Regions from separate parts of the Methylobacterium sp. C33D genome, predicted to be linked through region 3. Evidence: predicted binding sites of a transcription regulator. Region 3 holds the regulator's gene; each other region holds the start of a gene.

Region 1 (5,141 bases), on a different contig from region 3:
TCCTCGCCCAGCTCCTCGAAGTAGCGGACCACGTTGAAGACGAACGAGTCGTAGTTGTCGAGGACGAGGATCATGCGAAGGCCTCGAACACGCGGGCGGCCTTGGCCAGGGTCTCGTCGTATTCCGGGCCCGGCTCCGACAGCAGCGTCACCCCGCCCCCGGCCTGCAGGACCGCCTGCCGGTCGTCCATGAACACGGTGCGGATCGCGATCGAGCTGTCCATCGCCCCGTCGAAGCCGATCCGGCCGATGGCGCCGCAATAGAGTTCCCGCGCGTCCCCCTCGATCTCCGTGATGATGTCCATGGCGCGGATTTTTGGGGCTCCCGTGATCGAGCCGCCCGGAAAGGTCCCTTCCAGGAGGTCGAGGGCGTCGAGCCCGTCGCGGAGTCGTCCGGTCACCACCGACACCAGATGGTGGACGTTGGCGTAGGTCTCCAGCCCGCACAGGGTGGGCACCGCGACGCTGCCGGGCTCGCACACCCGCGACAGGTCGTTGCGCAGCAGGTCGACGATCATGACGTTCTCGGCCCGCTCCTTCACGTTGGCCTGGAGGGCTTCGGCGACCCGTCGGTCGGCCTCCGGATCGTCGAGGCGGCGGGCGGTGCCCTTGATCGGCCGCGTCTCCACGTGCCGGCCGTCCAGCCGGATGAAGCGCTCGGGCGAGGACGAGGCGATCGTCAGCCCCTCCCACTCCAGATAGGCCCCGAAGGTCGCCGGGTTGGTGGCGCGCAGGCGCCGGTAGAGGGCGAAGGCGTCGAAATCCGCCGGCAGGTCGGCGCTGAAGCGCTGGGCGATGTTGGCTTGGTAAATGTCGCCGGCGCGGATATAAGCGCGGACCTTTTCGACAGCATCCTCATAGGTTTGCCGGTCGAAGTTCGAGCGCCACGTGAGCTGTTTTCCGGATCGGCCCGGGGCCTCTGCCGGTTCGCTGCCGAGCCGGTCTGCGAAGGCCGCCAGCCGCGCCTCCGCGCGGGCCTGCCGGGCGGCGGGTTCCAGCGCGGGGAAGCCGGTGGCGACGAGCCGGGCCGTGCCGGCGGCCTGATCGATCACCAGGGCCGTATCGTAGAGGTTCAGGGCGATGTCGTCGGTCAGCCCCGCCCGTCGGGCCGGCGCCGCGACCCGCTCCAAAGCCGCGCCGAGATCGTAGGCGAAGTAGCCGATCGCCCCACCGGGGAAGGGGTTCTCGGGGTCGGGCGCGATCCGGTAGGGCGCGAGGCAGGCGCGCAGGGCCGTGAAGGGGCCGCCCGGAACGCGAGTGCCATTCAGGGTCGCGACCCCGTCGCGGAAGCGGAAGCGCGCGAACGGGTCGGCGGCCACGATCGCGTAACGCCCGAGCGGGTCGTGCCGCATGGCGCTGTCGAGGAAGGCGAGCCCCGGCAGGGACCGCAGCCGGGCGGCGGCCGCGACGGGATCGATGAAGGGGATCTCTCGGGTCCACATGACCGGGTTCGGGGCCGTATCCTCGGGCTGTGCGTCATGCTGCCGTCGCACAGGCGGTGCCGCGGGGGAAGCGGCAGTTCCACGCAGGCACACGCCGTGAGGTGCAGGCTGGACGCGTCCCAGGCGCAGGGCGACCGCACCGAGTCTTGATGTTCTGCCTCAGGTTCGTCCGACAAACTTCTGCGAGATCGTCACATTTCTGCTTTTCGGAAAGCCTCGCGGTCGCGGCTGGCCACCCCTGCGGCTGCCGGCCTCGCGCGGGCGGCCTGGAACCGCTATAGGAGCGGGATTCCGAATTCTCGTCCTCGCGCTCCGTGTGGCTGTCTCACCGGCCACGCGCGCGGGTGGCGTCCGACCCGTCGAATGCGCCCATGACTGCCACCTCCCTTCCCCCATCCGCCCCGAAGGCCTCGGCCCCGAAGATCTCGTTCGTCTCGCTGGGCTGTCCGAAGGCGCTGGTCGATTCCGAGCGGATCCTCACCCACCTGCGCGCGGAGGGCTACGAGCTGGCCCGCCGGCACGACGGCGCCGACGTGGTGATCGTCAACACCTGCGGCTTCCTCGACTCGGCCAAGGCGGAGTCGCTCTCGGCGATCGGCGAGGCCATGGCGGAGAACGGACGGGTCATCGTCACGGGCTGCATGGGCGCGCAGCCGGAGGAGATCCGCGAAAAATATCCCGACCTGTTGGCGGTGACCGGGCCGCAGGCCTACGAATCGGTGGTGGCCGCCGTTCACGAGGCGGTGCCGCCGGCCCACGACCCGTTCCTCGACCTCGTGCCGCCGCAGGGGATCAAGCTCACCCCGCGCCACTACGCCTACCTGAAGATCTCGGAGGGGTGCAGCAACCGCTGCAGCTTCTGCATCATCCCGTCGTTGCGCGGGAACCTCGTCAGCCGCCCGGCGGCGGACGTGCTGCGCGAGGCCGAGAAGCTCGTGAAGGCCGGCGTGAAGGAGCTGCTGGTCGTCAGCCAGGATACCAGCGCGTACGGCGTCGACATCCGCTACGCTGAGAGCCCCTGGCAGGACCGTCAGGTCCGCGCGAAGTTCTACGACCTCACCAACGAACTCGGCGAGCTCGGCGCCTGGGTGCGGCTGCACTACGTCTACCCCTACCCGCACGTGGACGAGGTCATCCCGCTGATGGCCGAGGGCAAGGTGCTCCCCTATCTCGACATGCCGCTCCAGCACGCGAGCCCCTCCGTGCTCAAGCGGATGCGCCGGCCCGGCAACCAGGAGCGGCAGCTCGACCGGATCCGGAGCTGGCGGCAGACCTGCCCGGAGCTGGCGATCCGCTCGACCTTCATCGTCGGCTTCCCCGGCGAGACCGAGGCCGAGTTCGAGGAGCTGCTGGCCTGGCTGCAGGAGGCCAAGCTCGATCGGGTCGGCTGCTTCGAGTACGAGCCGGTGGCGGGCGCCACCGCCAACGCGCTGGGCGACCTCGTGCCCCCGGCGGTGAAGGCCGAGCGCAAGCGCCGGTTCATGGAGACGCAGAACGGCATCGCGCTGCGGCTTCAGCGGGCCAAGGTCGGCAAGCGGCTCCCCGTGATCGTCGATGCCGTCGAGGGCGGGGTCGCGCGGGGCCGGTCCAAGGCCGACGCGCCGGAGATCGACGGCACCGTCCACGCCGCCTTCCGGCGCCCGGTCCGGGTCGGCGACATCGTCACGGTGAAGATCGACCGGGCCGAGGCCTACGACCTGTACGGCAGCGTGGCGTAAGGCGAACCCCGTCCTCGCGAGCGCAGCGAAGCCACCCGGCTGGCTACGCTCACGGACGTCGCGTTGCCTGGGTCGCTTCGCTGCGCTCGCGACGACGGGCGTGGGCCGGACTCCTGTTGAGCCCTGGCCGACACGCCTTGACCCCGCTGCCCCGCCGCGCTCATTCAGAACAGAGCAGGAACCGAGGGCGGATCTCCGAGGCGGCGATGGATCCGGAGGTCGCGCTCCGAAAAATCATCCACATCGACATGGACGCGTTCTACGCTTCCGTGGAGCAGCGCGACGACCCCGCCCTGCGCGGCCGGCCGCTGGCGGTGGGCGGCTCCCGGGAGCGCGGCGTCGTGGCGGCGGCGAGCTACGAGGCGCGCAGATTCGGCGTCCGCTCGGCCATGCCGTCGGCCACCGCGCGGCGGCTGTGCCCGGACCTGCTGTTCGTGAAGCCGCGCTTCGAGGTCTACCGGGCAGTCTCCGAGGAGATCCGGGCGGTCTTCGCCCGGCACACGGCCATCATCGAGCCGGTGGCCCTGGACGAGGCCTATCTCGACGTCACCGAGAACCTCCTGGGGCTGCCGACGGCGACGGCCGTGGCGAAGGCGATCCGGGCCGAGATCCTGGAGCGCACTGGCCTGATCGCCTCGGCCGGGGTCTCGTACAACAAGTTCCTCGCCAAGGTGGCGTCCGACCACCGCAAGCCCGACGCCCTGTTCGTCATCACCCCCGCCATGGGGCCGGACTTCGTGGCCGCGCTGCCGATCGGCCGGTTCCACGGCGTCGGCCCGGTCACCGAGGCGAGGATGAAGCGGCTCGGGATCGAGACCGGGGCGGATCTGCGCGCCTGGACGCCGGAGCGCCTGCGCGAGACCTTCGGCTCCGCGGGCGCCTACTACCACGCGGTTGCCCGCGGGATCGACGCGCGGCCGGTCCGCGCCCACCGGGTGCGCAAGTCGATCGGGGCGGAGACCACCTTCTCGGACGACACGGCCGCCTTCGAGGTCCTGGCCGCCCGGCTGGCGCCGCTGTTCGACAAGGTCTGGGCGGGGGCCGACGCCAAGGGCATGCGCGCCCGGACCGTGACCCTGAAGCTCAAGTTCTCGGATTTCGCCCAGGTCACCCGGGCGCGGTCGCTGCCCGTCCCCGTCGCCGACCGGGCGGGGCTGGAGCGGATCGGCCTCGACCTGCTCGCCGGCCTGTTCCCCCTGCGGCGCAGCGCGCGGCTGATCGGGGTGTCGCTGTCGGGCTTCGCGCAGGACGCGCCCGAGGCGCCGCTCCAGCTCGGGCTGGCGCTCTGACGCGGCCTCCGGGGCAAGCGCCCGCTCGGTCAGGCGCGGCACGGCGCCTGTGCGGTTCCGCACGTCGGGCAGGTGAGATCGGTCCCGGAGCGGAGCGATCCGGCACGGATCGGGGTTGTTCGAGCCCGCGCGCGCACGAGGACCCTGCCCATGCCGAAGTACGCCCTCCTGGCCCTGGCCGCCGCGCTTCTCCCGGTCCTCGCGGCGGCCGCCGCCCGCGCCGACGGCACATCCGCTTTCGGGGCCGCCGACGCGGCTCAGCTGCGCGGCTACACCGCGAGCCCGGCCCAGATCTACGTTCCGGCAGGCGGCCCGAGCGCCGGGCCCGCAGCCCCCGCTCCGCGGCGGCCGAAGGCGCCGGCGCGCAGTCGCTGAGATCGGCCCGGGCCGCGCCGGCCCGGGCATCCGGTCACACGTTCTCGGTCACGCGTTCTTGCGCGGCCGGTGGTCCGGGTCGATGCCGCCGTCGAGCTTCGTCTCGTTGTCCACGTCGCCCTCGAAGGTCGAATCCGCCTGCAGATCCGCCGGGTCGGCGCCGCTCATGCCCTTCGAGGTGCCGATCCCGGGATTGCCCTTGAGGTCGGCGTCGGTCGGGGTGTCGGTCTTCGGGTGCTTGGACGACATGCGGGCTCCTGTCGGATGCTGATGTCGGGCCAACGCACCGGGGCGGGGACGGTCTCCCGCGCGGCGTGC
Region 2 (5,141 bases), on a different contig from region 3:
GCCCTCGCCGCTCTCGACGATGTCCTCGACCGACTTGCGCCCCATCAGGCCCGACGAATCCATGGCACCATCCTTCGAGGTCGGGGCGGTTCGGCACGCGTCGACACGCCCGGAGGCGGCGACGATTCTGTCACGCTTCCAGAGTTGTAGAGGCAAATCGACCGACAACAACGTGAGTCGGCGCAAGATTCTTCCGGCCAGGATCCGTGGGGTCAGGCGCGTTCCACGCGCGCGATCAGCGGCCTGACCTTGAGGCGGCCCGCGAACGCGCCCTCGGCACGCAGCGCCTCGCGCCGGACGACGTCGCCGGCCCGGGCCTGCCGGGCGCCGGCGACCGTCTCCACCCGTCTGACGATGCCGCCGAGCCAGCTCCCGGCCGGTCGGTGCAGGCGGCCGAGCGCCGTCTCCGGCCGCGCCGTCCCGACGAAGCGGTCCAGGGTGCGGATCCAGCCTTCGGCCGGGACGTCGCCCGCCTCCAGGCACAGGATCCAGTCCCGCCGGGCCGCGGCGGCACCCGCCGCGTAGGGATTCCCGCCCCGGTGCAGCACGAGGGTCGCGCCCGTGGCTTCCGCGACGGCCGCCACGGCCTCGCTCTCGCGGCCCGCGACGATCACCGCGTCGCCGACGAGGCCGCCGGCCACGCCGGAGACGAGCACGCTGAGCGTGTCGGCCAGGCGATCGATCGCGTCCGGATCGGCCGGTTCGGCCAGATAGGTCACGGCTGAGAGCATGAGCGCGCGCATAGACGATTCTGCGCCGCCGTAAACTGCCCCGCCGCCTCCGCGCGGACGCGCCGCGGCCCGGACGGGCGATGGAGCCGGATTTGCCTGAAAAAGAGGCGTTTGCCGACGTCGTGTTCGCTCTATGTTCCGGTCCCGATCCGGGCGGAGGACGAGGCGTCATGGGGGACACGCGCGACGGGACCGCACCCGGGGCCGCGCCGCGACTCGGCCCGAGCGCCGCCGATCCGGCCGCCCGGCGTGGGCGCGGCGCGACCGCCAACCCGACGGGCCGGTACGAATCCGCCCGGCACGAGGCGTTCCACGACGAGACCTGGACGACCGACGCGCCGGCACCCCTGCGCACGCACGTCACGCCGGAGCGGTCGGCCCGGATCATCGCCCGGAACAGCTCGCCCGACATCCCGTTCGATCGGTCGATCAACCCGTACCGCGGCTGCGAGCACGGCTGCATCTACTGCTACGCCCGCCCCACCCATGCCTGGCTCGGCCTGTCGCCGGGGCTCGACTTCGAGTCGCGGATCGTCACCAAGCCGGACGCCGCCCGGCTCCTCGCCCGCGAGATCGCCGCGCCAGGCTACCGACCCGAGACGATCGCCCTCGGCACCGCTACCGACCCGTATCAGCCGGTCGAGCGGGAGCACCGGCTCACCCGCGCGGTGCTGGAGGTGCTGCGCGAGGCCCGCCACCCCGTCAGCATTACCACGAAGTCGGACCTGGTGCTGCGCGACCTCGACCTCCTGGCCGAGATGGCGGCGGATAACCTCGTGCTGGCGGCGATCTCGCTGCCCACGCTGGATCCGGGCCTCGCACGCCGCCTCGACCCGCGGGCGCCGCGGCCGGGCAAGCGGCTCGCGACGATGCGCGCGCTGAGCGCGGCGGGGGTGCCGGTCATGGTGAACGTCTCGCCGGTCATTCCCGGCCTGACCGATCACGAGATCGAATCGATCCTGACCGAGTCGCGCGCGCACGGTGCGACGCGCATCGGCCACGCGCTGCTGCGCCTCCCCGGCGAAGTCGCCGATCTCGTGGCCGACTGGTTCGCCGAGCACTATCCGGAGCGTCGGGCGCGGGCTTTCGCGCTCCTGCGGGACGCCCGGAGCGGGCGCGAGAACGACCCGCGCTTCGGCCACCGTTTCCGCGGGGAGGGGGCCTACGCGGCGATGATCGGTCAGCGGGTCCGCCTCGCCGGCACGCGACTCGGCTTCGCCTTCGGCCGGATGGAGCTGAATCGGGAGTCCTTCCGCAAGCCGGGGGCACAGCTGACGCTGTTCTGAGCCGGCGGGGCGTCGAGCCCGGCGAGCCGGGATCGTACGAGCGGAGCGCTCTTCGGGCGAAATGACTCCGCTGTCGGTGCATCAGCGACCGATCATCCATCTCGAATTCAGATCGACACGGCGACATACCGCGCTCCTCGCGGAGATGAGGAGTTCGACCGCGCGAATACTTGGCTTGTTGACCTGAGGTTTAACCGTGTTTGTCAGAATACACATTTCGATTGAGTCGTAAATCCGAGGTTGACAGCGAAGATCTTTCGTCATCTATGAAGTCGTTTTCCGGTTCTTTTTCAAGAAGGGTCTCGCTTTGTCTCGATATTTTAGATTTTCAATAGGTTCGGTCATCGGATTAGTATTGCTGGGTATGGGGGTGATGCTGATTGCGGTGCGTACAGACACGCTTCTGAGCGCCGTGGAGCATGCGCGAGAGGGGCAGCGCGTCGTCACGCTCACGCGTGTCAGCCGCACGTTGCTCCGATCGGTGATGGCGGCCCGCATGGCGCGGGGCATCGTTCAGAAGGTCCTGGCCGTTGAGGGGCCGATCTCGGTTGCCGACAGGGCGGATCAGCTGTCCGAGCGGCAGGCCCTGATGGACGCAGAGAGCGAATTCTGGACCCTCGTGCGCGACCTCGCCGTGCCGTCGGTCCAGGCAACGCTGGAGCCGCTTCGGAGTGCGCAAGCGACCTTGGCCGCGCTGAGGCCACAGATCGACACGGTCGTCGCGCTCCCGAGGGAGCGCCGCGATGCGGCGTTCGGACAGACCTTCGACACAGCCGTCACGAGCCTCCTCGACGCCTTCGCGGCAACCAACGCCGCGGTGGACGCGGCCATTCCGCGCCGTGACGCGGCGGTGGCGAAGGCCCTCGACATCAAGCGCGCCAGCTGGGCGACGCGGGTCGCCCTCGGCAATTCCTGGCGCCGTATCGAAACCTCGGTGGCTGCCAAGGCGGCTTGGTCGCAGGAGGAGATCGTCGCGGCGGCCGAGGAGCGGGGACGCCTGATGGCGGACTGGGGGGAAGTCGTCGGCCTGTTCACGGGGGACGTCCCGGTCGCCCTGCGTACCGCCTTCGAGAAGGCGGGAGCCAGCAACTTCGAGGGTGAGTCGGCGCGGCGCCGCGTAGCGGTCACGGACGCGCTCAGCCGCGGCAGGCCGCCCGGCATCGAGGCCGAGGCGCTGCGCGCGCGCGACATCGCCGACGGGAAGGTGCTTCTCGATCTGGTCCACGCGGGTCTCGACGCGATGATCGACCGGGCCCAGCTCCTCGCCGCCGAGTCGGAGCGCGCGCTTTCCGGGGCCGTGCTGTTCCTGACCACCGCGGTCCTGCTGGCGGTCGGCGGTATCATCATCGTGTTCCGCTGGGTGCTCCGGCCGTTACGGGCCATGACCCGCGCCATGCAGGCGCTCGCGGAAGGAGACGCCGGCGTGCCGATCCCGGCCCGCGGGCGGCGGGACGAGATCGGCGCGATGGCGGCGGCCGTGCAGGTCTTCCGGGACAACCTCGTCCGCACCCGCGCCCTGGAGGCGGACGCGGCCGAGGCGGCGCGCGCCGCGGAGCTGCAGCGCCGGACCGTGACGCACGCGCTGGCGGACACCTTCGAGGCGGCGGTGGCCGGCATCGTCGGGCGGGTCTCCGCCGCCGCGACCGAGCTGCAGACCACGGCCTGGCAGATGACCACGACCGCCCAGGAGACCGCCAGCCAGTCCGATACCGTGGCCGCCGCTGCCGAGGAGGCCTCCGCCGGCGTCAGGACGGTCGCCGCCGCGGTTGAGGAACTCGGCACCTCCGTCCAGGAGATCGGCCGGCAGGTCCAGGGCTCGTCCGATCTGGCCCGGGGCGCGGTCGGCGAGGCCGATCAGACGGCCGCCCTGGTGGCGGCGCTCAACGCGTCGGTCGCCCGGGTCGACGCCGTCGTCGAGCTCATCGCCGGCATCGCGGCACAGACGAACCTGCTGGCGCTCAACGCCACGATCGAGGCGGCGCGGGCCGGCGACGCCGGGCGCGGCTTCGCGGTGGTCGCCACCGAGGTCAAGGCACTGGCCACCCAGACCGGCCGCGCCACCGACGAGATCGGGCGGCAGATCGGGGAGATCCGGGCCGTGACCGGGCAGGCGGTGCGGGCGATCGGCACGATCACCGGCCGGATCGGCGAGATCGACACCGTGGCGGCGGCCATCGCGGCCGCGGTGGAGCAGCAGGGGGCGGCCACGCGCGAGATCGTCCGCAACGTCGCCCAGGCCAGTGCCGGCACGCAGGAGGTGACCGGCAACATCGCCGGCGTGGCGCAGGCGGCCGACCAGACCGGGCGCGCCGCGGACCACGTGCTCAAGGCCGCGACCGCGCTCGCGCGTCAGTCGGAGGAGCTCGCCGCGGAGGTCCAGCACTTCCTCACGGGCGTCCGGGCCGCGTGACCCCCCGCCCGCCTCAGTCGAAGCCGCGGGTGAAGCTGAGCCGATGGTGCGGGCTGCGCCCGAGCTGCGTCAGGCCGGCGCGGTGGACGGCCGTCCCGTAGCCGACGTTGCGCTCCCAGCCGTAGCCGGGATGGCGCCGGGCGAGGCGCCGCATCAGCTGGTCGCGGAGCACCTTGGCGACGATCGAGGCGGCGGCGATCTGCGGCACGAGGTGGTCGCCGCCGATCACGGCGCGGCCGGGCAGGCCCGGCAGGGCGTCGCGCCCGTCGACCAGCACGGGCGCGGCGAGGCCGAGCCGCGCCACCGCCCGCGCCATGGCGTCGAGGGTCGCGCCGCGGATGTTGATCCGGTCGATCAGGGCGCGCGACCCCGCCGCCACCGCGACCCGCGCGTGGGCGCGGATCAGCGGCGCCAGCCGGTCCCGCACGGGCTCGGGGACGCGCTTGCTGTCGTCGAGGGCCGCGAGGAGGTCGGCCGGGATCGCGGTCGGATCGAACCAGACCGCGGCCACCACCACCGGTCCGCAGAGCGCGCCGCGGCCGACCTCGTCGCAGCCGATCGCCGCCGGATACGCGGCGGCCCGGGCGGGATCGAACGGCCCGGCGACCGGGGGGCGGGCTCTGGCGGACCCGGCCGGTCTGGCTGGCGGCTTAATCGGCGGCATGGCGGGCGGCATGGCGCCGTCCTGCCATGCCGCGCGGACGCCGTCACGGG
Region 3 (5,141 bases):
CGCGCACCGAGCCGATCAGCACCTCCGGCATGGCGTCGGTGTACTGGCCCTCGGCCGCCAGCACCGTGGCCTCGCCCGTGCGGAACCAGATCTCTTGCATGTTCGAACTCCACCTGATCGGAGCCCGCGGGAGACATCATCGCGCCGGCCGCGTCAATGAGCTCAGAGCAGGCCGACCCCGTCGAGCACGCCGACCAGTGCGAAGGCCACGGTGATCCCCGAGACCGCGTAGACCACCCACTTGTAGGCGCCCTCCACGCGCTGGCCCTCCGGCAGGCCGCGGGTAGCGAGCAGGATCAGGAGGCCGAGCGCGAGCGGCAGGAGCAGGGCGTTCATCACCTCCACGGCGATGTTGAGCGCCACGAGATTCGGAACGAGCTGCACGGCGCCCGCCCCCGCCGCGACCGCGAGCGCGAAGGCGCCGTAGAAGGCCGGCGCCTCCCGGGGCGACTGCTCCAGGGAGTGCGGCCGGCCGGTCACGTCGCCGAATCCCCAGGCCAGTGCCAGGGCCACGACGTTGAGCGCCACGAAGGCCGCCGCGATGATGCCGACCCCGAACACAACCTGCCCGAGCCAAGGCCCGAGGGCCGGCGTGAAGGCGCCCGCGAGGTCGCCGACCGTCTCGAGTCCCTTCGCGCTGCCCTGCCCGGCCTTGCCGATCGTGGCGGCGGCGGCGACGAGGATCGCGCCCATCACGCATTGCGAGACCACCGCGCCCACGAGCGTGTCGAGCCGCGAGCGCCGCGCGTGCTCCCAGCCCAGGCCCTTATCGACGATCGCCGACTGCTGGTAGAAGATCATCCACGGCATGATCACCGCGCCGATATTGGCCGCGATCAGCACCCTGAACTGGCCGTCGCCCAGCGGCATGTGCCCGAAGGAGGCGACGATCTCGGACACGTGCGGCCGCGCCGCGACGGCGAGCCCGACGAAGACCAGCTCGAACAGGCCGACGACGATCGCCACGACCTCGACGCGCCGGTAGCTGCCGGTGAGGACGAGCCCGAGGAGCAGGCCGGCCGGCAGGCCGAGGCTGACGAGCCGCGGCACCCCGAACAGGTCCCCGATGCCGGCGATGCCGGAGAATTCCGTCACGATGGCGCCGAGCCCGGCGACCACGAGGCCGCCGTACGAGATCCAGGCCCAGGACGGCCCGTACCGCTCCCGGATCAGCGCGCCGTGGCCGCGGCCGGTGGCGGTGCCGAGCCGCACCGTCAGCTCCTGGACGACGTACAGGATCGGCACCAGCAGGATCTGCAGGAGCAGCAGCGCGTAGCCCCAGCGCGCCCCGCTCTGGGCCGCCGTGATGAGGCTTCCGACATCGGTATCGGCCAGCATCACCACGAGTCCGGGACCCGCGGCCTTGAGGTAAGAGGACAGGCGAGGCAGGGAAGCGCTGGGCACGGCTCGGGAACAGTCCCGGGTACGGCCGGTTCCGGCGGGCGCCTGCGGCGTTTTCCCGGGGCGGGCGGGAGGAGCGTGAGATGGCGGAGAGCACGGATCGGGGCTCCGGCTGGAGCCTGCAGGCGAGCGCCGTGCCCGACGGGGTGCGCCTGGAACTCGCCCTGGCCGACCTCGGCGGCGCGCCGGTCACGGCCGCGATCGTGCTCGACCGGGCGGAGGCCCGGGCCTTCGCCCGCGCCCTGCTCGCCGCGGCCGGCGACGCCGCGGAGCGGACCTTCCCGAAACCGGGCGCCTGAGGGCGCGCCGCCGGCCGGTCAGCGCACGCCGAGACCCGGATTGCGGCCCGGCAGGCGGGGGACCACCGTGCCGCGCTTCTCGATCGGCGCGTCGCAGGCGTAGGCGAACTCGGTCTTCAGCGGATCGAACACGGTCTCGCCGGTGACCCGGCAATCCTCGCGCACGGTCTCGTCCAGATAGGCCCGGGCGGCGGTGCGGAAGCGCTTCACCCGGGTGGCGTCCGGCTCCGGATCGATCCGGACCTCGCTCAGATTGCAGCCGGCGTACTCGCGCAGGGCGTTGGAGACGATCAGCATCCGGCGCAGCTGCCGGTTGTCGTAGACCTCGTAGGGCTCCTTGCAGCCGATCGTCACGACCTGGGGGGTGAGCGCCACGTAGTTCCGCGAGATGTAGGAGAACCCGGTGGTGCAGCCGGCGAGGCCGAGGGCGGCGAGGCCGAGGGGCAGCAGAGCCGCGGGTCGTCGCATCCTCGTCATTCCATGAGGGTCCCAGCCCGCGCCCCGGATCCGCCGCCTGCCCGGCGGGGCACCGCGGTGCATTGAAACGGCTCCGCTTGCGCCGTCAATGCGTTTCTCGGCCTTCTCCCGCGGGCGCGCCGCGGCGCGCCGAGCGGAGCGGTGCCGCTCTTGCGGAACACTTGCGGAACGTTTAACCTGTTCGTGATTTGTTTCGGAGACCGTCACGTGGCGGTCCGCCAAGCCGCGAGTCCCCCGTCGATGCTCACGCGCAAGCAGCTGGACCTCCTGCGATTCATCCAGAGCCGGATGCAGGAATGCGGTGTCCCGCCGTCCTTCGACGAGATGAAGGATGCCCTCGATCTCAAGTCGAAATCCGGCATCCACCGGCTGATCACAGCGCTCGAGGAGCGCGGCTTCCTCCGGCGCCTCCCGAATCGGGCGCGCGCCATCGAGGTGATCCGCATCCCCGAGAGCCTGACCCAGGCCGTCCCGGCGACTCAGGCCCCCGCCGAGCCGCGCCGCTTCACGCCTAGCGTGGTCGAGGGCGGCAAGTCCAAGCCGCCGCCGGCCCCGGCGAGCACGCGGATGATCGACGAGTCCGGCCGCGCCATCTCGATCCCCGTCATGGGCCGGATCGCGGCCGGCACGCCCGTCTCGGCGATCCAGAACCAGAGCCACGCCATCACCCTGTCGCCGGACTTCGTGGCCGGCGGCGAGCACTACGCCCTCGAGGTGCGCGGCGACTCGATGGTCGAGGCCGGCATCCTGGACGGCGACCTCGTGGTCATCCGCAAGCAGGAAACGGCCAATACCGGCGACATCATCGTGGCGCTGATCGATGACGAGGAGGCGACGCTCAAGCGCCTGCGCCGCCGCGGCTCCTCCATCGCCCTGGAGGCCGCCAACCCGGCCTACGAGACCCGCGTGCTCGGGCCCGACCGGGTCCGGATCCAAGGCCGCCTCGTCAGCCTCGTCCGCCGCTACTGAAGCGGCTCGGCCGGCGCGTCGCCGGGGGCGAGGTCTCCGCCCGGCGCGGCGTCGGCCTCCGGCGTCGCGACGACCCCGTCCTCCGCGGCGCGGTCGCCCGGCTCCGCGGTGACCGGCCGCGGCTCTCCCGGCCCGCGCCCCGCGGCCGGCCGCCAGGGCACAGCGCGGCCGTCGTCCCGGGCGTAGCGCGCGGCGAAGCCGTCGCCGTCGGTCCGGAGAGCCACCGCCCCGCGGGCGGCGAGGACCCGCCGGTCGATCACCAGGGGGCCCGTGCAGGTCGGCGGCGCCGCGAGGCCCGTGATCAGGACCGCGGCGCGGGCGCAATCCTCCGGGAAGGCCCGCCGGTCCCGGACCAGGGCGACCGCCTGCCCGTCCGGCAGCCTGGCGGTGCAGCCGAGCCGGTCGCAGCGCCCGCTGCCCGACCGGACGATCAGCGCCGCGGGTCGCCGCCCGTCGCCGTCCGCCTTCAGCCACTGCTCGAGGACGAAGCCGGAGGGGCTTCCGAGGGCCGCGAGCCGCCCGTCCGGCCCCCGCACCGCGGCGCCCGCGCCCTGCCGGTCGACGTAGAGGTCGTAGCGGTCCGGCCGGGCCGCGAGGACGAGCCCGAGCAGGACCGGCGGCACGGCGAGCCAGCGCAGGCGCGAGGCCGGCAGCGTCGCCAGCAGCAGGCCGGCGGTGAGCAGCGCCAGCGCCCCGGCGCCGAAGGCCGGCAGCACCAGGATCGCCCGCTCGAACCCGGCGATCCAGTTCGAGATCGCCAGCATCCCGGCCACCGCCTGCCCCATCAGCCACCAAACCGGCCGGTCGAGGGCGAAGGGATAGGCGAGGCACCCGATCACCGCGGCGGGCATCACCACCAGGGAGACGAGCGGCAGGGTCAGGGCGTTGCCGACGAGGCCGAAGGGCTGGACGGTCTGGAAGTGGTAGGTGGCGAAGGGCGCGGTCGCGACCTGCGCCACCAGGGTCGTGGCCAGGGTCCCGGTGATCGCCGAGAGGCCCGCGCCGACGATCCGCCCGATCCGCCCTGCCCCCGGGCGCACGAACAGCCGGCCGTCAATCAGCCGCGCGCAGGCGATCAGCCCGGCCACGGCGCCGAAGGACATCTGGAAGCTCGGGCCGAGCAGGCCCTCCGGCTCCCGGGCGAGCGCGATCAGCGCCGCGAGGGCGAGGTTGCGCATCGACAGGGCCGGCCGGTCCACCAGGATCGCGCCCAGCATGATCAGGGTCATGATCAGCGAGCGCTCGGCCGCGATGTCCCAGCCCGAGAAGGCGCAGTAGGCGGTGACGCCGACCATCGCGAAGCCGGCGGCGATCTTCTTGATCGGCCAGAGCAGCGCGCAGAGCGGTACCGCCGCGAGAACCGCCCGGACCAGCCAGAACACCACGCCGGCGGCGAGCACCATGTGGAGGCCCGAGATCGACACCACGTGATAGATGCCGGCGGCGCGGAGCGCGTCGTTGGTCGCCGGTCCGATGAGGCCGCGCTTGCCGGTCACCAGGGCCGCCGCCACCGCGCCCGCTTGGCCGCCGGCGGCCTCCGCGATCCGGCGCGTGAGCCCGTTGCGCGCCGCGTCCAGCGCCGCGGCGAGCCGCAGGCCGAGCGGCGGCGGCCCGGACGGTTCCCGGACGGTGACGGCGCCGACCAGCGAGCCCACCGCGCCGATCCCCTGGAAGTAGGCGTCCCGGGCGAAGTCGTAGCCGCCGGGCCGGGCCGCCTCCGGGGGCGGCAGCAGCCGGGCCGTGGCGGCGACGCCGTCCCCGGGACGCGGGATCGGCGTCTTCCGGAACGAGACCCGGACCCGGGCGGGCCGTGCCTCCGGCGCGAGGCCGGCGAAGCTCTCCACCCGGATCACCAGCCGGGCGCCGACCTCGCGCTCGTCCAGGGCCTCCACCGTTCCGACGAGCGGGCCGATCGCGGTGCGGGTGAGGATCGGGGCGGCGACCTGCGAGACCCGCCAGGTCGCCGCCGCGAAGCCGAGGAACGCGGCCGCCACC

The links. Region 3 encodes LexA, which represses DNA repair genes until DNA is damaged. Its sites were predicted from a motif close to TGTTCNNNNTGTGTTCNG; they were not measured.
Region 1: dinB (DNA polymerase IV) is a predicted target of LexA. The motif match lies at 3,325-3,342, and genes of this name have one in related genera.
Region 2: ACLBXO_RS04380 (PA0069 family radical SAM protein) is a predicted target of LexA. The motif match lies at 855-872, and genes of this name have one in related genera.

What each region holds. Positions count from the first base shown of each region.
Region 1 is NZ_JBKFAV010000005.1:121,818-126,958, reverse strand. It holds gene ACLBXO_RS05220 (anthranilate synthase component II) at 1-74, opposite strand, end outside; gene pabB (aminodeoxychorismate synthase component I) at 71-1,441, opposite strand; gene rimO (30S ribosomal protein S12 methylthiotransferase RimO) at 1,813-3,159, shown strand; gene dinB (DNA polymerase IV) at 3,366-4,448, shown strand; gene ACLBXO_RS05200 (hypothetical protein) at 4,599-4,823, shown strand; gene ACLBXO_RS05195 (hypothetical protein) at 4,872-5,072, opposite strand.
Region 2 is NZ_JBKFAV010000004.1:166,474-171,614, reverse strand. It holds gene ACLBXO_RS04390 (amino acid permease) at 1-63, opposite strand, end outside; gene ACLBXO_RS04385 (hypothetical protein) at 213-743, opposite strand; gene ACLBXO_RS04380 (PA0069 family radical SAM protein) at 902-2,017, shown strand; gene ACLBXO_RS04375 (methyl-accepting chemotaxis protein) at 2,502-4,427, shown strand; gene ACLBXO_RS04370 (ribonuclease HII) at 4,441-5,103, opposite strand.
Region 3 is NZ_JBKFAV010000020.1:47,308-52,448, forward strand. It holds gene fae (formaldehyde-activating enzyme) at 1-100, opposite strand, end outside; gene ACLBXO_RS17310 (NRAMP family divalent metal transporter) at 163-1,338, opposite strand; gene ACLBXO_RS17315 (hypothetical protein) at 1,485-1,700, shown strand; gene ACLBXO_RS17320 (hypothetical protein) at 1,719-2,168, opposite strand; gene lexA (transcriptional repressor LexA) at 2,418-3,146, shown strand; gene ACLBXO_RS17330 (ComEC/Rec2 family competence protein) at 3,140-5,141, opposite strand, start outside.